3 regions of the Erwinia rhapontici genome follow, and region 1 is predicted to be linked to each of the others. Evidence: predicted binding sites of a transcription regulator. Region 1 holds the regulator's gene; each other region holds the start of a gene.
What was found. Region 1 encodes LexA, which represses DNA repair genes until DNA is damaged. Its sites were predicted from a motif close to TNCTGTATGTACATACAGNA; they were not measured.

Region 1 (7,778 bases):
TGCATCACGCTCAAGCATATTGTTATCCGTCGGCATTCACGACGGATAACAATGACTTTGAGGCACACCATGACGTCCCAGGAACGTAACACGCCCGCCACCCGGCTGGCCTTTGCCCTGCAAATGGTATTAAACACAGGCCTGATCGTGCTGGCCTGTATTCTGATCATCTTTCTTGGTAAAGAGACCATCCATCTTGGTAACGTGCTGCTGAATACCGGAGAGCAGACATCGTCTTATCTGCTGATCGAAGGTATCGTGATCTACTTCCTCTATTTTGAGTTTATCGCACTGATCATTAAGTATTTTCAGTCAGGCTATCACTTCCCGCTGCGCTACTTTGTCTACATCGGGATCACGGCGATCATTCGTCTGATTATCGTCGACCATAAAAACCCGTTCGATACCCTGGCCTACGCCATTGCCATTCTCATCCTGGTTATCACCCTTTGGCTGGCGAACAGCAACCGCCTGAAGCGGGAATAACTCGCCAAACCAGCCACAAAATCGTGGCTTTTTGCCGAGCTTTGATAGGTTTGCCGCCAGGGTCTGCGTTACACTGACGCATCGAAGATTTTGCGGAGAAGTGTTATGGCTGAGAACGCGCTGTCGCTATTGCGCGCGATCAACTGGCTACCAGATTCATCACCCCTGTTAACCGCCCCCCTGCTGGACTGGCTGCTGGAAGTCGATTCCATGACCCGTCGTTTTGAGCGTCACTGCCAACAGGTGACGGTTAACCTGCTGCGTGAAGGATTTGTCAGTGCCCAGGACGCAGCAGAGGATATCGCCCTGCTGCCAACAGAACCACGTTACTGGTTGCGGGAAATCGAACTGTGCGGTGACGGGGTTCCCTGGCTGGTGGCGCGCACGCTGGTCCCGGAGTCGACCCTGAACGGCCCGGAGCAGAAGCTGCAACAGCTGGGCACCGTCCCTCTGGGTCGTTACCTGTTTGCCACGTCTACCTTAACGCGTGATTTTATTGATGTCGGCCACAGTGCTGAACTGTGGGGGCGGCGTTCACGCCTGCGTTTATCGGGCAAGCCGCTATTATTGACCGAACTGTTTTTACCCGCTTCCCCGCTCTATGCCAGCGTGGCGGCAGAAGGGGGACAGTAGCGTGGAGAGAAGTCTGCAAATGAGTAAGCTTTCGGCCTATAGCCGTCTGATGCGTATTGATAAACCGATTGGTTCGTTGCTGCTGCTGTGGCCAACGCTTTGGGCGCTCTGGCTGGCTGGCATGAGCATCCCGCCGCTCAACGTGCTGCTGGTCTTTGTGCTGGGCGTATTTTTTATGCGTGCAGCAGGTTGTGTGGTCAATGATTTTGCTGACCGCAAAATCGATGGTTTTGTGAAGCGTACCCGGGAGCGCCCGCTCCCCAGCGGTGCGGTGACCACGCTAGAGGCAAAACTGCTGTTCGCCGGGCTGGTACTGGTTTCCTTTGGGCTGGTGCTGACCATGAATAACATGACCATCTGGCTGTCGCTTGGTGGGTTGGGGTTGGCCTGGCTCTATCCGTTTATGAAACGTTACACGCATCTGCCGCAGGTGGTGCTCGGGGCGGCGTTTGGCTGGGCTATTCCGATGGGCTGGGCGGCGGTAAGTGAAACGGTCCCCTTAACCTGCTGGCTGCTGTTCCTGGCGAATATTTGCTGGACGGTGGCGTACGACACGCTTTATGCGATGGTTGATCGTGATGATGATTTGAAAATCGGCGTGAAATCCACCGCCATTCTGTTTGGACGTTTCGATAAGCTGATTGTGGGGCTGTTACAGCTGGCAACGCTTGGCCTGATGACGCTGGTGGGCTGGCAACTGCATCTCAGCGGCGTATTCTATTGGGCGGTGCTGGTGGCGGGTGTGTTTTTTGTCCATCAGCAGAAGCTGATTGCCGGACGTCAGCGCGATCGCTGTTTCCAGGCCTTCCTGAATAATAACTGGGTAGGGTTGGTGCTGTTCGTTGGCGTGGTACTGGGGATCGGATAAAACGCGTAGGGGCCGATCATCTGTTTCGATCGGCCCACCACACTGACATCAATCGTGCTCTACGGCACTCTCAATGGTCATTCTCACATCCTGAGTTATCAGCTCTGCCAGCAGTTGATAAACCTGCTGTGTCTGCTCAACCTGAGCATCACCGGAATCGCTGATATAGCCTTCATCACGCAGCGTTAACACCAGCGATGTAAACACCGCTTTGTCGAAGAACTCCGGCGCGTTAATACCATGCAGCACGGACAGACGCTGTGCCATGGTACGGCTCTCTTTTTCCAGCGTGCCACGGTTAATTGCGGGTTTCGCGCTGAGGATAGAGAAGGTAATCGAGTAACGTTGCAGGGTTTCGCGCACGCCGGCAGCCAGCAGTTGCAGGGTGCGGAAACGACCGGCACTCAGACGCAGACTACTCTCTTCAGCAATCAACAGCCCCTGACGGGCCATTTCAGCCACCAGTGAGTCGAGTACCTGGCCCAGTTCATCGGTGCTCCAGCGCAGGAAAAGCTCACTCTTCAGCATTGGGTAGATCACCGTGACCTGGCGCAGAAGCTCGGCGCGGGTGATTTCACGGTGCTGCATCAGAATGGCGGCAATCAGCGACGGCATCACCAGCATGTGATGAATGTTGTTGCGATAGTAGGTCATCAGCACGGCCTGCTCACGCGGCAGTACCACGATCTCGCCGATGCTATCCTGCTCCAGCTCGAATTTGTTCATGCTCAGCGCATGTTCCAGCAGTGCCTCTGGCGTCATATCCGGCACGGTGGAATCAGGCGAGTACGGCACATTGCGCAGCAGTTGCACATAACAGTCGAGCTGTTCGGTCAGCTGCTCGCGGGTCATCGAACGCTGGCGTGATGCCAGCAGCGCAGTCACACACAGGTTCATGGCATTGGCTGCCCCTGCATTGTTAATCCGCACCATGACTTTCTGCGCGATGTCGTTCACGGCCGGGGTTAACCAGGCTGGACGCTGGGCTTCAATAGGATCGATAGCCTCACGCCACTCTGGTACCTGCTGATTCAGATACGCGACCAGCGGCAGCGGCTCACCAAAGTTCACATAGCCCTGACCGAGATTACGCAGCTTACGCAGCCCGCGCACCATCGACATAAAGCCTTCTTTCTCTTTGGTCGCACCGCGCAGCTCTTTGGCGTAAGTTCCCACTTCCATCACGTGTTCGTAACCGATGTAAATCGGTACCAGCGTAATAGGGCGGTTACCTCCACGCAGCATCGCCTGAATCGTCATCGACAGGGTGCCGGTTTTCGGATCCAGCAGGCGGCCTGTACGTGAACGGCCGCCTTCCACGAAGTATTCGACGGAATAGCCACGGGTGAACAGCTCACCAAGGTATTCACGGAACACCGTGGAGTAGAGCTTATTGCCCTTGAAGGTACGACGAATAAAGAAAGCGCCCAGGCGACGGAAAATCGGGCCCGCTGGCCAGAAGTTCAGGTTGATCCCGGCTGCAATATGCGGCGGCACCAGACCCTGGTGATACAGCACATAGGAGAGCAGCAGGTAGTCCATATGGCTGCGATGGCAGGGCACGTAGACAATTTCATGTCCGTCCTGTGCCAGCTGGCGCACGCGCTCACCGCCGTTAACGTTAATCCCCTGATACAGCTTGCTCCAGGTCCAACCCATGATACGGTCGGTCAGACGAATCGCTTCGTAAGAGAAGTCAGCTGCGATCTCTTCCATCAGCTCAACGGCATTCTGCTGGGCTTTTTCATGGGAGATTTTTTTGCTGCGTGCTTCGTCTTCAACCGCTTTAGCGATCGCTTTAGACTGCAACAGCTTGTTGAACAAGTCCTGGCGCACAGGCAGACGCGGCCCCACAGCCGCTAAACGCTGGCGGGCAAAGTGCATACGCGCCACACGGGCCAGCTTCTGCGCGATGATTTTATCTGTACCGTGCTCGGTGGCCATATGGCGCAGCGATACCATCGGTGAGAAGCGCACAAAACTGTCACGTCCCAGCCAGATGACGGCAAAGAATTTCTGGATACCATTCAACATGCGCAGATGCGGCTGTTCGTCACCCTGTACCTCACGGCCCGGCGCACGACCAAACATCACTGATACCGGCACCATTTGCACATCCAGATCGGGATGATTGCGGTGCAGATCGAGATAATCGTGGAACAGCTTGACCGACTCAAGATTCGGAACAAAGTACGGGAACAAGCGCGGGCCATCATGAATAAACACATGGCGTGGCAATACCGTACCGTCGATCTCCAGAAGTTCCAGAGGATCGGGCAGGTCTTGTTTGCGACACTGCTCACGCAGTGCAAGGAGATCGGCCTTTGAATCATAAGGCAGCACATACATAATAGGGCGCGACGTATCAAGCCCGAGTTCGGCAACCGGCTCAGCCGGAATTGCTTTACTTTTTACCAGTAGTTTTACTGGAAGATTCAATAAGTTATAATATAATTTACGCCAACCTGACATAGACAACATGAAGCCTCTTGTTAGCAAAGCGCCGCAAGCATACCAGAAAGCGCCAACAGAATCTGTGGTGTTAAAAAACCTGTAGTTCCACTCATTGACGTTAAACTTCTCAAAGGGTTCCCTGATTATGGCAAATAATGTCACCGGACTGACGCGAATCATAAAAGCAGCCGGGTATTCGTGGAAAGGCATCCGCAGCGCGTGGCAGCATGAAGCCGCTTTTCGTCAGGAAGCCGTCGCGGCGATCATTGCGATTATCATTGCCTGCTGGCTGGACGTAGATGCCATTACCCGTGTGCTGCTGATTGGCTCGGTCATGCTGGTCATCATTGTCGAAATACTCAACAGTGCCATCGAAGCGGTCGTCGACCGTATCGGCAGTGAAATACACCCCCTTGCAGGCCGGGCCAAAGATATGGGTTCTGCGGCCGTGCTGTTGACTATCTTGCTGGCAATTTTTGTTTGGATCATGCTGTTAGTGCCACATTTGCGATGAGTTTTCCAAAAATCGCCACAAACTGCATTTCGCCCAACTTTAGGTTTTCAATGTCTAAATACCTGTATATACTCACAGTCGACTGTATAAACAACCAGGGGGCGGAATGAAAGCACTAACGGCGAGGCAGCAGCAGGTTTATGACCTGATTCGCGACCACATTAATCAAACTGGTATGCCGCCGACGCGCGCAGAGATCGCTGCGCAACTTGGTTTCCGTTCCCCGAATGCGGCTGAAGAACACCTGAAGGCCTTAGCCCGTAAAGGCGTGATTGAGATCGTTTCTGGTGCTTCCCGCGGTATTCGCCTGATGATGGAAGAAGAAGACGGTCTTCCACTGATTGGCCGGGTTGCCGCCGGTGAGCCACTGTTGGCAGAGCAGCACATTGAAGGGCACTACAAAGTTGACCCTGACCTGTTCAAGCCTGGCGCTGATTTTCTGTTGCGCGTCAGTGGGATGTCGATGAAAGACATCGGTATTATGGACGGCGATCTGTTAGCGGTACATAAAACTGAAGATGTGCGTAATGGGCAGGTTGTGGTTGCGCGCATTGATGACGAAGTGACAGTGAAACGCCTGAAAAGGCAGGGTAATACGGTGCAACTTTTACCAGAAAACCCGGACTTCAAACCTATCATTGTCGACCTGCGTCAGCAAACGCTGACTATTGAAGGTCTTGCTGTCGGCGTTATTCGCAACGGCAACTGGCTGTAATCGTTACTCCCCGCTAAATCCTGCGCGCTGCTTCTGTGGCGCGTATTATCATCTGTAATCGCTTTAGCTCTGATGGGTTCTGATGAAACTGCTCACCTCTGCGGATAAAAGCCTCTGGCGGCTGGCGCTGCCGATGATCCTTTCTAATATTACCGTGCCACTGCTTGGTCTGGTCGATACCGCCGTGATCGGCCATCTTGATAGCCCGACGTATCTTGGTGGGGTGGCGATCGGCACGACCGTAACCAGCTTCCTGTTTATGCTGCTACTGTTTCTACGCATGAGCACCACCGGGCTGACTGCCCAGGCATTTGGAGCCAGTGATAAATCCGCACTGGCACGTGCATTGATGCAGCCGCTGCTGCTCGCTCTGCTGGCCGGCCTGCTGTTTATCCTGCTAAAAACACCCATCACTCACTTTGCTCTGGGCCTGACCGGTGGCAGCGAAGACGTTCTGCACCAGGCGGCACTGTTTATGCAGGTGCGCTGGCTCAGTGCTCCCGCAACGTTGGCCAATCTCGTGCTGCTTGGCTGGCTCCTTGGGGTGCAGTATGCGCGTGCCCCTGTGATCCTGCTGGTGGTGGGTAATCTGGTCAATATCCTGCTGGATCTGTGGTTTGTTATTGGCCTGAAGTGGGGTGTACAGGGCGCGGCAGCGGCTACCGCAATAGCTGAATATGTCAGTTTTATTGTTGGTCTGCTGCTGGTATGGCGGGTGATGAAACTGCGTGGTCTGTCAGTAAGGTTGATGCTGAGTGCCTGGCGCGGTGATGTGGGGCGCCTGCTGCGCTTAAATCGCGACATCATGCTGCGTTCTCTGTTGTTGCAAATCTGCTTTGCGTCGCTGACTATCTTTGGTGCCCGTCTGGGGAATGATGTGGTGGCGGTCAACGCGGTATTGCTGATGTTCCTCACCTTTACCGCCTATGCACTGGATGGCTTCGCCTATGCGGTTGAGGCCTGTTCTGGAGAAGCCTATGGCGCGCGCGACAGTAAGCAGTTACTCAGCGTCTGGCATGCTGCCTGTCGGCAGTCGTTACTAGTCGCAGCAGGGTTTTCTCTATTTTATGCCCTGTTTGGTGAGCAAATTATCGCGCTGCTGACGTCTCTGGAACCGCTTCGCCAGCTTGCCGATCGGTATTTATGGTGGCAGGTGCTGATGCCATTAGCGGGTGTGGGCTGTTATTTGCTGGATGGGATGTTTATCGGTGCCACCCGCGCCAGTGAGATGCGCAACAGTATGGCCGTCGCAGCACTGGGCTTTGGTTTGGCGCTGTTTAGCGTGCCGTGGCTGGGTAATCATGGTCTGTGGCTGGCAGTCACGTTGTTCCTGCTGCTGCGCGGTGTCTCCCTGTGGGTCATCTGGCGTCGTCACTGGCGTAAGGGAACCTGGTTCGCGCAGTGACACATTTGGTTACGTAACGCGCCGCTTCGCTAGTTCACTGAATTCTAGGTGTTTTTAGTGATTTCTACCGCTTTTGCCAGCGGGTTAACGGCCAGTGCGTGGTTTCTCTACTACAATTATCTTTGTCTCAGGCAAATAACCAGATGATTGTCTGGTTTAACAGTTGGTTTTTGAGGCATTAAAGCTGTTTTAACCCAAGGTAGAGGAATCACATTATGAATAAAGACGAAGCCGGCGGTAACTGGAAACAGTTTAAAGGTAAAGTGAAAGAACAATGGGGTAAGCTGACCGATGATGACTTGACGGTCGTTGAAGGTAAACGCGATCAGTTGGTGGGTAAAATTCAGGAACGCTACGGCTATCAGAAAGATCAGGCCGAAAAAGAGCTGAGTGATTGGGAAACCCGTAACAACCACCGCTGGTAAAAACAGCGGACCCTTTCAGGACGATGCTCCTACCCAGGCACAAGGACAGTGCCACTCACCTCTTTCTCCTCCCTCACAAAATTTGACTAACGCCCGCGTTTTTTACTCTGCACACTATGATCGTGCTGGCACGCATCCTGATGTGTGCAGGCTTCAATCTCCCCGCATTTTTCACAGAAACCATGCGCCTCAATCACGCTATGTCCCAGGGTAAAACCGGACTTCAGGGCCAGCGATTTCAAAATATCTTCCACGCCATTAGCATGCTGCTCGGCCAC
Region 2 (7,778 bases), 2.0 Mb from region 1:
CCTCACGGATCTCTTTCACCCCGGAGGTGACAGCGGAAATGCGCTCAACGTCAGCCTGTCCATAGTGACCGATAATTTCGGCCAGCGTGGTTTTCCCCGTCCCCGGCGGTCCCCATAGAATCATCGAGTGAAGATGACCCGCCTCAATAGCGCGCGGCAGCGGTTTACCCGCTGCCAGCAGATGCTGTTGGCCAATATACTCGGCCAGCGTACGTGGCCGCATACGCGCGGCCAGAGGCTGAAACTCATTACGGGAAAAGTCGAGGGACAGGTTACTCACGCAAACCTCACTGACGCTGGTCGTCCACAGTTACACCCTTAGGTGGTGTGAACTTGAACTTATCGGCACTGATGCTGCCATTTTGCTGGCTTTTCAACGTATAACTGCTGCGCTGCCCATCCTGCTCTACCGCGCTGAACTGATTGATGGTGCCATTGGTCGCCACGTTGATGGTGAACTGCTTCAGGTTGCCATCAGCATTTTTTGGCGTCAGAGAGAAGTCATCCCCTTTTTGCGCAACGTTGTATTGCTTCCAGTCACTCGCCTGGTTACGTGCAATCAGCATAAAGGGGGTATTGCTGGTGGCATCTTTCACCCAGCTGGCGCTAACCTGCTCAACAAACGGATTGTAGAACCATAACGTTTTACCATCGGAAATCAGGGTGCTTTCATCCGGCGCTGTCATATGCCAGTTGAACAGGTTCGGACGCTGAACCCACATCTCACCTTCGCCATCCTGCACCGATGCACCGGTGCTGTCGGTTACTTTTTGACTAAACGTGGCATGGAAACTTTTCACCTTATCCAGGCGTTGCTGCAAATCGCCAGATGCATCAGCCCAGGCGGTAACCGAGGAAAAAGCAGCCAACACACAGCAGGAAATCATTAATTTTTTCATTACGGCATCCTTATTGAAACTCTTGTATCCCGTTCGGGTTAAGCATGACGTGGATAACTTTAGCCAGGCGCTGATAACAACAACAGGAGAAAAAACTGAATCTCCCAGTCCGTATCCTACAAATATTGGGACTGCTGTCAGGAATTCAACGGGCCAGGCAGTGCCTGACCCGTTGATGGTGAGCGAAACAAGAAGACTTAACGCTCATGCGGAGGTGGTGCCAGCACCTCGCGGTTCCCGTTATGCCCCGGTGACGAAACAATTCCCTGCGCTTCCATCTGTTCAATGATACGCGCAGCACGGTTATAACCGATACGGAATTGCCGCTGAACGCCGGAAATCGAGGCGCGACGCTTGTCGACAACGAACTCAACGGCCTGGTCGAACAACTGGTCCAGCTCTTCGTCACCGTCAACGCCACCCGCACCCGATTCAGTATCGTCGCCGCCGCTAAGGATACCTTCTTTATACTGAGGACGTTCGCGTGCCTTCCAGTCTTTCACGACGGCATGCACTTCCTGGTCGCGAACAAAGGCACCATGGACTCGGACCGGAATAGAAGAGTTAGGTGCCAGATACAGCATGTCACCCATGCCCAGCAAAGATTCTGCACCCGACTGATCGAGAATGGTACGTGAGTCAATTTTACTGGATACCGTAAAGGCAATACGTGTCGGAATATTGGCCTTAATCAGACCGGTGATCACATCCACAGAAGGTCGCTGTGTGGCCAGCACCAGATGAATCCCCGCCGCACGTGCTTTCTGTGCCAGACGTGCGATCAGCTCTTCCACTTTTTTGCCGACGGTCATGATCAGGTCTGCAAACTCATCCACCATCACCACGATATAAGGCTCTTTTTCCAGTACCGGTGGTGTCATATCCATGCTGTCGGTTGGCTTCCAGAACGGGTCAGGGATGGGACGCCCCATCGCCTCAGCCATATCCACCTTCTCGTTATAGCCCGCGATGTTACGCACACCCAGTGCCGACATCAGCTTGTAACGACGCTCCATCTCAACCACACACCAGCGCAACGCATTGGCCGCATCTTTCATGTCGGTGACCACATCGGTTAACAGATGTGGAATGCCTTCATACACCGACAATTCGAGCATTTTCGGGTCGATCATAATAAAGCGCACTTCTTTTGGCGTGGCTTTATACAAGATACTGAGGATCATGGCATTAACGCCTACCGACTTACCGGAACCGGTCGTACCGGCAACCAGCAAGTGAGGCATTTTGCCCAAATCGGCTACCACTGGATCGCCGGAAATATCTTTGCCCAGCACAATCGACAACGGGGAGGGATTATCACGGAATGCCGGGCAATCCAGCACTTCTCGCAGATAAACCGTCTGGCGATTCAGATTAGGCAACTCCAGCCCCACATATGGACGGCCAGGGATGACTTCCACCACACGCACGGCAACAGCTGACAATGAGCGAGCCAGATCCCGCGACAGGTTAGAGATACGCGCAGCTTTTACGCCCGGCGCCAAATCCAGCTCAAAGCGGGTGATAACCGGACCCGGTGAGTACCCAACCACCTCAGCCTTCACGCGATAGTCAGCCAGCCGCGCCTCAATCAAACGAGCGGTCTGCTCAAGCGCAAACTGGTCTACCGGTTCCGTTTCGGCTGGCGGCGACGCTAACAAATCGAGCGTTGGCAGCGGCGTGGTTGGTTTGTACGTTGGCTGCTCATGACGCATCAGGAACGGATGGATCAAACTGTCCATATCCGGTTCTTGCGGCTTCACTGGCTGGGCCGTCACAGGAGGTGCAGCAGCGGGTTGCCAGGCAGGAGAAGTCTGCGCAATGGGAGCCTGCGGTTGCGCCTCTTCGGGCTGTTGCCACTGTGACTGAACGGGGGCAACGGACTCTGTTTCAGGTGCTGCCGACAGCGTAAACAATGGCTCAGTCGGGCCGTCATTGACCAGATCGTCCATCGGTGAGAAATCGAAAGCACCGGAGGTATCAAGCGTAAAGGTTGGGCTTTGGCCTGACGTTTCGGCGGCATAACGCTGCTGCTGCTGTTCAGCAAACTGACGCGCCAGCGCCGCCTGTTGCAGTGCTTCTTCATCTTCAGCAGCAAACTCTTCGCCGTAACGCTGCTGTTCCCGTGCCAGGAACGCTTCACGTAGCTGTGCCTGTTCCGCATCATCCTGCTCGTCAGGCGTGACAGCCTGCCAGGCATCTCCTTCAGCAACCTCTGGCTGCAGGGACTCCTGCTCTTTGGCTTTTTCTTCCGCCATGCGCTGCGAAGGCAACTTAATGCCGTAAGAAGCCAATTCGCGGCGTGTCGGCAATTTTACTGGATTTGGGCGCGGCAGTTCAGGGCCGATACCCTGCTTAACCTGGGGATTAAGATCATCGCCACTGGTTGCCGTAAAGCCCGGCATAAACGGCATATTACTGCTGGCTGACTGTGCAACAGCACCAAGCGCAGCTCCGGTTGCAGCAGCAGCTACTGAGGCTGGATGAGAGGCATGTGGTGTGGAGAAATCAAACGGCGAAGCCGCTGAGGTATCCTGCCAGTTGCCCATCTGCGGACCGTCTTCTTCATCAACCGGTAGCGAAGGCGCTGGCGTCCTGGCTTCTGCTGGCACTTCAAAACGATAGAGCGATGGTTGTGGCGGTGCCACTGGTGTGGAAACCTGCACCTCAGCCTGGGCTGCGTATTCCTGAGCAGGAGCAATGACCGGCGCAACGGGGGCAATCGCAGATTGCTGCGCAGGAACCGAAACAACATCGCTGGATGTCGGTTTGGCCAGCAGCGGATCGTCCTGCTCGCCCTCCTCATCATCTGCGTGAACAGGCTGTGGTTTCGTCAGCAGTACGTCGTAGTGATCGTCAGCATGCATCGGTGCACTGCGTACCGCTACCGGCGCATCCACTTCATCTTCATCGTCTTCTTCATGCCATTTCTCATCAGCACGTGAGCGATTACTGGCGAAAGTCAGTACTCCCATCACCACGCCACCAATCTTCTCGGCAATCGTCAGCCATGACCAGCCGGTATAGAGCGTCAGCCCCGCTGCCCAGATGCACAGCAGGGTTAGCGTGCCGCCCGGCCCGCTAAAATAGGGAGCCATCGCATTGCTTAACAAGCTGCCAATCACACCACCCGACGCAAAATACCAAATATCGTCAGCATTCAATGCGGCCAGACCACAGGAAGTAACCACCAGCGCCAGCACGCCAATCATGCGCAAACCAACGGCAAAATAGTCAATGTAATCCTGGAAGTGGCGTCGGCTGAACGTGATCCAGCACAGGCCTAAAATCACGGGAGGAAGCGCATAAGCCATCACGCCAAAGATAAAGAATAGCGTATCTGCAAGCCACGCCCCAACGCCACCACCGATGTTGTGGATAGGTTCGTGCCAGGCGGTTTGTGACCAACTGGGATCGGAAGGATTGAAGCTCACCAGCGCCACCATCAGATAAATGGCGAAAAGAGCAACAACAATTAATAGCGCTTCCAGCAGGCGACGCCCGCTGCTCAACGGTTCTAACGAAACGTCTTTATCTTCTGTGTATTCCTGGCTCAAGAGTACTCTCCAGGTGCCTGTAAACTATGGAGGTAACAGCGCCGGGCATGCCCGGCGCTGAACCTGTATGAATTCACAGGAGTGTACCGAAAACTAACAGGTTTTGCACCTGCCCTGTGTTACCGGGTTTTAATCACTAACCGGTTACTTTGTTTCACTTCTTCCATGACCACATAAGTACGGGTATCGTTCACACCCGGCAGACGTAGCAAGGTTTCGCCCAGCAATTTACGGTACGCAGACATATCTGGAACACGGGTTTTTAGCAGATAGTCAAAATCACCGGAAACGAGGTGACACTCTTGAGTTTCCTCAAGTTTTTGTACTGCGGCGTTAAACTGCTCAAACACATCAGGCGCACCACGATTCAGAGTAATCTCAACGAATACCAGAAGTGATGCATCCAGATAGTGCGGATTTAACTGAGCAGTGTAGCCGAGAATGAAGTTCTGTCGCTCCAGACGGCGAACGCGCTCAAGGCACGGCGTGGGTGATAGGCCTACGCGCTTGGAAAGCTCGACGTTAGAAATACGCCCATCTTTCTGCAGTTCATTCAGGATGTTGCGGTCAATTCTGTCGAGATCTTTACCCGGCCGTTTTTTATTGTCTACCATTATTATTGTCTCTCTTAAATTTCTTCCCTTTACCTGCCATACCCTGAACGACTCAATGTAACAGGGTTGATCTAAGTGAAGACATCGAGCCTGTCGCGGTATTAAACGCTCTATCTGCATGACGCATGTTGTCTGTCCACACCATGCGTCATTCCAAATAACAGGCTGAGTATATCGGGCGATAAACGCAAAATCCGGGATGAAACCCTGACTTAGGTGACCAAATACACTCTGCTTCCCATAATGTTTTCGCAAAAGCGCAGCCGATTGTCAAAGCAAAACAAACAAAATCAGTACAACATGCCAAAGCGAATGCTGTCTCTCTGTTTTTCAATGACAATTTTGTCGCCAAAATGACAAAAAATGGCTGAAATGCTATTTTTCCACCCTCACCCTGTCATACGGACAACGATTGGCCAGACCTTTTTCATTAATTGTTAACAAAATCGCAGAATGCTTTTTTTGCCTCGCTAAATTCCCTACAATCCGGGTATAGGTTTGCCAGTCAATTAATGAGGGTCTCATGGGTACGGCTAAACACAGTAAATTACTGATTCTGGGCTCAGGCCCGGCAGGTTATACCGCTGCCGTGTATGCAGCCCGCGCTAACCTGAACCCGGTGCTGATCACCGGTCTGGAAAAAGGGGGTCAGCTGACCACCACCACCGACGTGGAAAACTGGCCAGGCGATCCGAACGAGCTGACCGGGCCACTGCTGATGGAACGCATGCACGAGCACGCGGTGAAATTTAACACCGAGATCATTTTCGATCATATCCACAGCGTGGATCTGCAAAACCGCCCGTTCCGGCTGACCGGCGATGAAGGTGTGTACACTGCTGATGCACTGATTATTGCTACCGGTGCATCCGCTCGTTACCTGGGTCTGCCTTCAGAGGAAGCGTTCAAAGGTCGCGGTGTTTCAGCCTGCGCCACCTGTGACGGTTTCTTCTACCGTAACCAAAAAGTCGCGGTGATTGGCGGTGGTAACACCGCAGTGGAAGAAGCGCTTTATCTGGCGAATATCGCCGCCGAAGTGCATCTGATCCACCGTCGCGATAGCTTCCGTGCGGAAAAAATCCTGATTGACCGTCTGAATGAAAAGGTCAAAAACGGCAATATCGTGCTGCATACTGACCACACGCTGGATGAAGTGCTGGGCGATCAGATGGGCGTCAGCTCATTGTGTCTGCGCTCCACCAAAGACGATCAGACTAAAACACTGGAAGTCGCAGGCTTGTTCGTTGCTATCGGTCACAGCCCGAACACCGCTATCTTTAATGGTCAGTTAGCACTGGAAAATGGTTACATCAAAGTCCAGTCCGGACTTCAGGGTAATGCCACGCAGACCAGCATTCCGGGCGTATTCGCCGCAGGTGATGTGATGGACCATATTTACCGCCAGGCGATTACCTCTGCCGGAACGGGCTGTATGGCCGCCCTGGACGCAGAGCGTTATCTTGACGGTTTAGTTAAAAATAATCAGTAAGTTGTTAAAACTCTGAGCTAATCTTGCCTAAGGCGACGAGCAATTGTCGCCTTTTTATCCTCCGCATTGTAACATTGCCGCGCTTGACACCTATCTTCCTGGGGCCTTTGCCTCACTACTGTTTACGTCAGGGCAATACGGCAACAGATGAATAAAACACGACAACAACAACTCACCCGCTGGCTGAAAAGTCAGAGTGTGCATGGCCATCGCTGGCTGCGCCTCTCATACCTGCTAGGCACATTGAGCGCCCTGCTGATCTTAGCCCAGGCCTGGTTTCTTGCCTCGCTGCTTCAGGCCCTGCTGATTGACCATCAGCCGCGTGATAGCCAGCTGCTGCATTTTATTCTGCTACTGGCCTGCTTTGCGGGTCGTGCCTTTCTGGCATGGCTGCGCGAAAAGATCGGTTTCAAAACCGGCCAGGCTATCCGCCAGACCCTGCGCCGTCAGGTATTGAACCGTCTGTCTGATCTCGGACCCGCCTGGATTCAGGGTAAACCCGCCGGGAGCTGGGCCACATTGCTGCTGGAACAGATTGAGGAGATGCAGGATTACTATGCGCGCTATTTGCCGCAGATGATGCTGGCGGGGATCATCCCATTGCTGGTACTGATCCTGCTGTTCCCGGTGAACTGGGCAGCCTCGCTGATCCTGCTGGCGACTGCACCATTGATCCCCTTATTTATGGCAATGGTGGGAATGGGTGCTGCCGATGCAAACCGCCGTAACTTTCAGGCGCTGGCACGTCTGGGCGGTCAGTTCCTTGACCGTCTGCGCGGGCTGGAAACGTTACGTCTGTTTCACCGCGCACAGGCTGAAACCGCCACCATCGCAGAAGCGTCTGAGCAGTTCCGTCTGCGCACCATGGAAGTGCTGCGCATGGCGTTTCTGTCCTCGGCGGTGCTGGAGTTCTTCGCGTCAATCTCCATTGCCCTGATCGCGGTCTATTTCGGTTTCTCTTATCTTGGCGTCTTCAATTTTGGTCACTACAGCCCCCCGGTTACCCTGTTTGCCGGGTTCCTCGTGCTGATACTCGCCCCTGAATTTTACCAGCCACTGCGTGACCTTGGGACTTACTACCATGCCAAGGCACAGGCGATTGGCGCCGCCGATGCGCTGCAAACCTTCCTTGAAGAGAGTGAGTCTGCCTCAGTTGAACGTGGATCGCTGACTCCGGACCTGAGTAATGGATTGAGTCTGGTGGCCCAGGACCTGGTCA
Region 3 (7,778 bases), 2.5 Mb from region 1:
TCCGAAGGTCAATCAGCAGTGGACGATCGAACTGCTGGGCAAAATGTCGACGGCCAATCCTTCCGGCGTCGCGGGTAATCCCACGCAGGCGGTGTCCAGCGGGATGACCTGGTTGAACTTTCAGCGCTGCGCCACTGCCGTATGGGGCGATATGTTCCATCGCGGGCAGCCGGCAGTGTTGGATGTGAAGTACAAACGTAGTTATGAAAATATCGTTGAAGTGTGGGTCAAACTGAAGGCGGGGAGTGGTGACGCGATGTTTAATTTACGCTCAACCGGCCCGACGCGTTTTGAGGCGGGCGAGTGTTCCTTGTTTACGCCGGACCTGACGGAAGCGCTGGATGAAACGGAGATCGGTACGGTCACGCCGAATGCCCGTCTCAGTTTACATAACGGGCTGGCGGGCTTTGGTGCAAATGAAAACGGGGTCGCCACGATGGCCACCAGTGTCGCCTCCGCCCCTGCCAGCAGCGTGCCGACAGGGTATGTGACACTCAATATCAATGGTGTTGACCGCAAACTGCCGTACTACAGCTGATAAAAAAGTAAATACATTAACCGCCCTTAGTTGGGCGGTTTTTTATTTATCATGATCAATTGTCCGAATCAGACTCTTTTCCTGATAAACCTTAGTGAAACAAGTGATAAATTTCCCTCTGCGAGTCAGTTTTTCCGCGCTTTCAGGCTGGCATTAATCTGAATTAAGGCAAGGAAACGCCTTTTTTAAGCGATAAACGCTTGAAAAGCAGGCAATGGCTGATTTAAATCCAGCGGCGGGGTTGTGATGACGTCACCAGGCTACGTAAAATAGGTCCAAAAGGTAAATCAGGAGAAGATCGTGTCTGAAACTGCATCTGGCGAACATCAATTTGAACGGCTTGAAGAAGCTAAAAATATCGCCCTCGGCTGGCGTATTGTGGGGCAGATGCCACCACAGACCCTTGAAGAAGCCATTCAGATGCTGCGCGACAGCTCAGATTTTGCCGCGAAAGTGTGCGATTTGCTGACAGAAGAGCTGGCTGCGAATAAGCGACGCTAAGGCGCATCGTTTTAATCAGATGACAGCCGCGCTGTTTCACCGCGATGTCGAAAGCGGGACCACTCGTCCCAGCAGTTTTCCGGGTTTATATCACTGAAGTTCTGTGACGGATCGAGCGCAAAGGCGATACGATCGGGAATAGACACACACATGGCGGTATCGCGCAGTGCTTCTACCTCTTCGCGCGTCAGGCTCGCCCCTTTCTGTCGTTCCGCATCGCTCAGTAATCCCATCAGTGAGGGAATATAAATTGTGGCCATAGCATGCCCCATTGGTCTCTTATTGTGATGGTTAATTTTTCGGCATCGCAGAGGGGAACTTTAGTGACAGGGCTTGCACAGGAGGGTCACGGGTTAAAAAGACTGATGTTTTAGGCAAAAAAAAGCCCGCTAAGAGCTTTAATGCGGGCCAACACCAGGGAAATCGATTAAAATAAATAATAGGATGAATCTGAATGAATGCAAATGAAAAGCATCTTTATTACGCATTAAATTCAAAAAATTTGGCATGTCACCGCACATATACATCAAAATTCTTCTGATACCATCCACTGATCGGCTTCATCGAACATCTCTTCAACGATGCGTAATAGCGTGGATTTATCGCTTTTACTGGCGTCGCTCTTCACACCGTTAGCCTGCATGGGTTTTACCTTGACCTGTGCGTCAGGAAACACTCTCTTGACCCGCTTTTCCAGCTCATTAAGAATAAGTTGTTCGGCATTGGCCAGACCGGCTACGTTGCGCTTGTCATAAATCAATTCAACAAACATTTTTGCTCCTTGTGCATTTTTGCTGGATAAAAATACAGGTATCTTATGCCGGGTTCAAACACTATTTCCGCTCTGGCAGGAAGAAAGGCAGCAAACCGCAAAACAGGGCTTCCAGCGGGACTAGAATAGGGCACCGGTTAAAAAGGAGAGCAGCATGAACAAGATGATGGCAAGTGCGATGGTGTTAATGATGATGGGAGTGTTGGCAGGGTGTGCCAGCGACCACATCTTGCATATGCGGGATGGCAGTACGGTCGTGGTTGAGGGTAAACCGCACCTGGATAACGCCACTAAAATGCTGGTCTATACCGACGCAACCGGGCGCACCCAGGCCGTGAACCTGGACGAAGTGCAGGGGATGTCCCGGCTGAAAAACTGATCGTCATCCTTATCTGCCAACCGATGCTGAGCGGAAAGAAGAGCAGAATACCCGCTAATGTCCGCCAATCGGCAGTACCGAGTGGCGCAGATCCAGCACATTATTTTCCGCTTCATCCAGCAGCGCCAGCCACTGGCGCACATCGACTTCCTTCCATGCCAGATGCCCGGCAGTGGTGCCCATCAGGACCACATCCGGGCGTAACGCGCGATAAAACTCCAGCGTCTGCCGCAGTTCACTCTCATTACTTTCATCGACCAGCACGGTGACCCAACGATCATGGGATAGCGTGACAGTGTCACCGACGAATAAATACGTTTTACCATGAGGAGAAGCATACAGATAGCTGGTGCTGCCCGGCGTATGCCCCGGGGTGGGCACCACATGAAAACTACCGCAGTGGACCTCCGCTGCATTGAACGTGGCATCGGCTTCGGCAAAGTGGCTGACCTGGCCTAATGCACGCGCATGACAGTAGAGTGCGGAGTTGAAACGTTGCTGTAAGCGCCGCGTACCCGGACTGGCTTCGTGCCAGTGCGTCAGATAGTGGCGAATAATGCCCCCCTGATCCGCAATCACCTGGTGGTCCTCCGGGTGTTCAACCCGTGATATCAGCAGGTTGCCACGCACATGTTGCAGTAAGAAACCATGCATCATCAATACGGGTTCATCGTCACTGGCAGGAAATTCCGGGGTGGATACCCAGAGATCTTCATATAACTGTTTCATCTTTTTTGCGCTCCCAACGATCAGCGCAGCACAGGATGTCCTGATACCTGTAACGAAGCGGCGGTATTCTCCACCGTCAGCATTCCCTGGGCGCCAAGGGGCAAGGTGACGGTGTCCGCGCTGTGGCCGAACGCTAACCCGGTAATTACCGGAATACCCGTCAGATCGCGTATCAGGTTCCAGGCACTGGTGAAATCGTAGCCATTGTCGTAATCCGTAGAAGTGGTTCCGCTAAAACTGCCGATAATAATGGCATTCTGGCGGGAAAGAATACCGCTCTGATGCAGTTGCAACAGCATGCGTTCGATACGGAAAGGATGTTCATTCACATCCTCGATCACCAAAATGCCGTCCTGAATATCCGGCATCCACGGTGTGCCGATCAGTGAAGCGATCATCGCCAGGTTGCCGCCCCAAACTGTACCGGTTGCCTGAACGCGTGGTGAGACTGTCGTCCACTCCAGAGTTAATTTAGGCGAAGTTAGCGCGCGCCAGAAGTGTTCAACGGTAAAATCAGACAAAACCTCAGCGCCGAAATTGCCCGCCAGCATTGGCGCGCTGAAGCTTTGCATCCCACTTTGCGCCAATAACGCCAGCTGAATGGCAGTAAAATCGCTGTGGCCGCAGAGGGCGAGCGGGGCACCGGCCAGCCGCTCACGCAGTGCCGCGTAGTGAATATGCGGTAACAGTCGGCTGGCACCATAACCTCCGCGTACTGCCAGAACGATATCCGGCAAGGGATTAAGCTGTACCAGGCCGTTGATATCGGCCAGACGCTGGCTGTCATTACCGGCAAAACGTTGCTCGCGGCGGGCAATAATACCGCTGTTATCAACCCGGTGGCCATCAGCCTGCAAACGTGTCACACCGCGCGCTGCGGCCGCAGGATTGTGGCAGTAGCCGGAAGGGGCAACCAAATGGATCGTACGTGGGATTGTCGACATAACGCTCACTTTGATGATTTTTTATGCGCCAGCAGTGAATTATTTCGAACCGGGCGCTGTCCAATTGATTCGATGATGACGAATAGCCGCTATGAAGTCACCAGCATGCCGCACAATTTAAGAGTTACGGTAATTTCCTAATGGCCGGCAACCCGTATGATAGTCGCGAAGCTCGGGCTCAGAGGATAATAAAAACGTGAGAAAAAGCGTGAAAATGGCGGCGATGATCGCTGCATTATTGCTGGCAGGTTGTGCCAGTGAACCCCAGAGAAAAATTGTTCGTCAGCCGGATACTCCCTTAACTCAGGCCCCTCCTTCGCAGGTGGCCAGTGCCTGGTCGATGATGACCGAGCAGGCAGCACAGCGGAATGGTGTGGATCAAAAGCTGGTGGAAGCGATTATTAGCGTAGAATCGGGCGGCAACCCCACGGTCGTCAGCAAGTCGAATGCCGTTGGATTGATGCAGATAAAAGCCTCTACGGCAGGGCGGGAAGTGTATCGTTCACAGGGCCGACGTGGGCAACCAACGAAGTCGGAACTGCGTGACCCGGTGAAAAATATCGATATTGGTACTGCGTACCTGCGTATTCTGCAAGAGCAGCAGCTGGCGGGGATTCGTGATCCGAAAACCCTGCGCTATGCCACTATCGTCTCCTACGCTAACGGTGCAGGTGCTTTACTGCGAACCTTCTCTCGTGACCGCGATCGTGCTATTGCGATGATTAACGCCATGACCCCGGAAGCGTTTTACCAGCATGTGCAGGATAAACATCCTGCGGCCCAGGCGCCACGTTATCTGTGGAAAGTCACCACCGCCTATCGCACAATCTGAATCACTCCTGGAAGCGGTTGGCTTTATCACGCGCCAGCCGTTCCAGCGAGAAAATCACCTGTTGCAGCTCACGTTCCTGCCCGGCATTCAGCGACAGGAAGCGGAAGCTGAGGCGTGGTGTTACGATTGTCTCGCTTTTACTGCCCACCACGCTGCGTTTACCAATGGTAATCAGCTGTGCATCCACTTCAAAACGGCCATATTCCCCCATCTCCACGCGCAGCTTTTTAATGCTGTCGCCGATTTGTAGCGTCTCCGGCAGGGCATTATCGGACAACACGCCAACGCCGCCCAGTGAGAGGTCTTGCAAACGCAGGCGACCTTCACCTGATCCATCAGGCCAGGGGATATAGCAGTAAAACACCGGGTTGAGCGGTGCCGTTACGCGGAAAAATTCGCGGCGCTGGATCATCCAGAGCAATTCAGGCAGCTCGGCAGAAAATGCCGGTAATCCTTCGTGCTCGTCCTCGCCAAGGGCCACCAGGGCAAACTCAACTTTGGCACCGCGTGTTTCTGCGGTGATATGCAGATTCCGGGCCTCTTTCGCCAGCTGATTGTCGTAATCATTACTGCCGAAATCGAGCAACATGTTCTCTTTATCCGCGTACAGTAGTCGTGTGATGAACTGACCGCGAGCGTGCGACACCATCACGGGTGTTTGACTGTCCAGCAGATCGCGCAGGACGGCCAGAACTGCCAGCGGCCCACGTTTCAGGTATTGTTCTTTGTCGTCCTCTTTCACATCCGGCTCCAGTCGAATAGCAAATCATGCGCGTTAGCGACCCTGTAACGGTTATCGGCAACCCCTTCAAGGGCTTTACAATTATTTTACGCGATAGACAAAGAAAGTTTAGATTTAAATCACAGGCTTAGAAACCTCGCCTATACTTAGTGCGTTTTATTAGGCGAAGCGTTAAATCATAAGATTATAAGGAGTGACTAATGGGTATTATTTCATGGATCATCTTTGGTCTGATCGCCGGTATTATCGCCAAATGGATTATGCCGGGTAAAGATGGCGGTGGTTTCATCATTACCGTGGTTCTTGGGGTGGTGGGGGCCGTTGTGGGTGGCTGGATCAGCACCTTCTTTGGTTTCGGCAGGGTAGATGGTTTTAACTTCGGCAGCTTTATTGTCGCGGTGATTGGTGCGATCGTGGTGCTGTGGATTTACCGTAAGGTACGCAGTTAACACAACGGTTTAGAAACAAGGGAGGCTGAGGCCTCCCTTTTTACTGTCTGGCTTTTAGAAATCGTAACCCACGGTGGCGATCACGCTGCGTTCAGCCCCCACGTAACAGTTGGTGGTGCTGTAACAGGCGGCGATATAGTCACGACCGAACAGGTTATTGGCATTGACCTGCACATAAGCCCCTTTAATGCTGCTGTTCCAGTCGCCCAGATTGGCACGTACAGAGGCGTCGACCAGCGTGACGGAGGGGACCCGCGAGGTATTGTCGTCATTGGCCCACTGTTTACCGATGTAACGCACCCCGGCACCGGCACTGATGCCGTAGTCAAACTGATAGTGTGCCCAGGCAGAGGCCATCTGATTGGGTGTCAGCAGTGGCGTGTGGCCATCATTGCCGTCCTGCAACTCTTTATAACGTACGTGGTTCAGCGTATATCCGGCGATGGTACTCAGGCGCGGGGTCAGCTGATTACGTGCTTCCAGCTCAAGTCCCTGAGAGTGCACTTTCCCGGCGGGAATGTAGGTGGCGCTGGCAATATCGTTAGAATCACGTGCCGCGACATCTTTCTGCGTCAGGTCATACACGGCAGCGGTGTACAGATCGCTGGTGCCCGGTGGCTGGTATTTCAAACCGGCCTCATACTGCTCAGACGTGGAAGGTTTCAGCAGGTTGCCATCTTTGCCAGGAAGAATGGATGGCGTGACCGCCTGGCTGTAGCTGACGTAAGGCGACAGGCCGTTTTCAAAGGCATACAACAGCGATGCGCGTCCGCTGATGTGATCATCCTGCAGACGATGTTTAACATCGGTGGTGTGATTATCCTGCTCTGACACCATGCGATCATAGCGGCCGGACAGCGTGGCATGCCAGCGATTCCATTCCAGCTCATCCTGCAAATAGACGCCGGACTGATAGTAGCGGCGAGTGGTGTTGTCCTGAGCGGTGACGGCTACACTGTGAGAGGCAGTGGCACCGGTGAAGGGATCGAGTGGGCTGGCACTCCCGTATCCGCTCCAGACATCGTTTTTATACTGATGGTATTCTGCACCCACCACCAGCTTATGCGTCACGTCGCCAGTGGCGAAATCCGCTTCCAGCTGATTGTCCGTTGACCAGGCATCCAGTGAACCGCGTGAGCCACTGTAGCCACGTGCTATCTGGTCACTATCACCGATCCAGCCGTTCTGATACACCTGATCCAGGGCAACGCTGCTGTGCGTGTAGCTGGCATCAGAGCGCACTGCCCATGTCTCATTGAAGCGGTGCGAGAAGGCGTAGCTGTAAACCTGTTCACGCCGTTTGTACTGGTCAACGCTGCTTTCGCCTTCGTTGAAGCCATCCTTTAACCATTTGCCATTATGCTGAGTCAGGTTACCGGAGAGCGGTGTGGAGCCGTGATAACCACCAGAGGGATCTTTTTGCAGGTAGGCACGCAGCAACAGGGAGGTGTCTTCTGACGGCTGCCACAGCAATGACGGCGAAATCGTGTAACGTTCTTCACGTGTATTGTCATACTGCGTATCGCTGGTGCGCGTCATGCCGATCAGGCGGAAGGCCCACTGGTCATTAATCGCATTGGTATAATCAAAGGCGGCCCCTTTGGTATTTTGTGTTCCACCGGTCAGACGGAAATGCCCTTCAGAGACAAACTGCGGGCGTTTCGAGGTCATGTTCACCAGCCCGCCGGGAACGGTCTGACCATACAGCGCAGAGGAGGGACCTTTGATGATATCAAGGCGCTCAAGGAACCAGGGATCGACCTGCATAATATTATGGCTGCCGCCGTCGCTCATCAGGCGCATACCATCGAGGAACAGATTATCGACATCGCCGCCGTGGAAGCCACGCAGGGCAACGGTGTCAAAACGGGTGGCACCCCCACTGAAGTTAG

Region 2: the regulator LexA is predicted to act here: its motif matches at 4,518-4,537, upstream of LJN55_RS07440 (DNA translocase FtsK 4TM domain-containing protein).
Region 3: the regulator LexA is predicted to act here: its motif matches at 1,832-1,851, upstream of LJN55_RS09770 (DinI-like family protein).

The regions. Positions count from the first base shown of each region.
Region 1 is NZ_CP085627.1:4,666,047-4,673,824, reverse strand. Features, by position in the region: gene psiE (phosphate-starvation-inducible protein PsiE) at 70-486, shown strand; gene ubiC (chorismate lyase) at 592-1,119, shown strand; gene ubiA (4-hydroxybenzoate octaprenyltransferase) at 1,139-1,987, shown strand; gene plsB (glycerol-3-phosphate 1-O-acyltransferase PlsB) at 2,036-4,459, opposite strand; gene LJN55_RS21530 (diacylglycerol kinase) at 4,587-4,955, shown strand; gene lexA (transcriptional repressor LexA) at 5,062-5,670, shown strand; gene dinF (MATE family efflux transporter DinF) at 5,753-7,075, shown strand; gene LJN55_RS21515 (CsbD family protein) at 7,291-7,500, shown strand; gene zur (zinc uptake transcriptional repressor Zur) at 7,587-7,778, opposite strand, start outside.
Region 2 is NZ_CP085627.1:1,558,883-1,566,660, reverse strand. Features, by position in the region: gene LJN55_RS07450 (replication-associated recombination protein A) at 1-280, opposite strand, end outside; gene lolA (outer membrane lipoprotein chaperone LolA) at 288-899, opposite strand; gene LJN55_RS07440 (DNA translocase FtsK 4TM domain-containing protein) at 1,097-4,456, opposite strand; gene lrp (leucine-responsive transcriptional regulator Lrp) at 4,576-5,070, opposite strand; gene trxB (thioredoxin-disulfide reductase) at 5,594-6,559, shown strand; gene cydD (heme ABC transporter permease/ATP-binding protein CydD) at 6,707-7,778, shown strand, end outside.
Region 3 is NZ_CP085627.1:2,060,640-2,068,417, forward strand. Features, by position in the region: gene LJN55_RS09755 (glycosyl hydrolase family 28-related protein) at 1-538, shown strand, start outside; gene LJN55_RS09760 (hypothetical protein) at 839-1,039, shown strand; gene LJN55_RS09765 (hypothetical protein) at 1,051-1,299, opposite strand; gene LJN55_RS09770 (DinI-like family protein) at 1,566-1,811, opposite strand; gene LJN55_RS09775 (YgdI/YgdR family lipoprotein) at 1,966-2,190, shown strand; gene LJN55_RS09780 (MBL fold metallo-hydrolase) at 2,245-2,919, opposite strand; gene ldcA (muramoyltetrapeptide carboxypeptidase) at 2,940-3,863, opposite strand; gene emtA (membrane-bound lytic murein transglycosylase EmtA) at 4,060-4,695, shown strand; gene LJN55_RS09795 (flagellar brake protein) at 4,697-5,437, opposite strand; gene LJN55_RS09800 (GlsB/YeaQ/YmgE family stress response membrane protein) at 5,638-5,886, shown strand; gene LJN55_RS09805 (TonB-dependent siderophore receptor) at 5,941-7,778, opposite strand, start outside.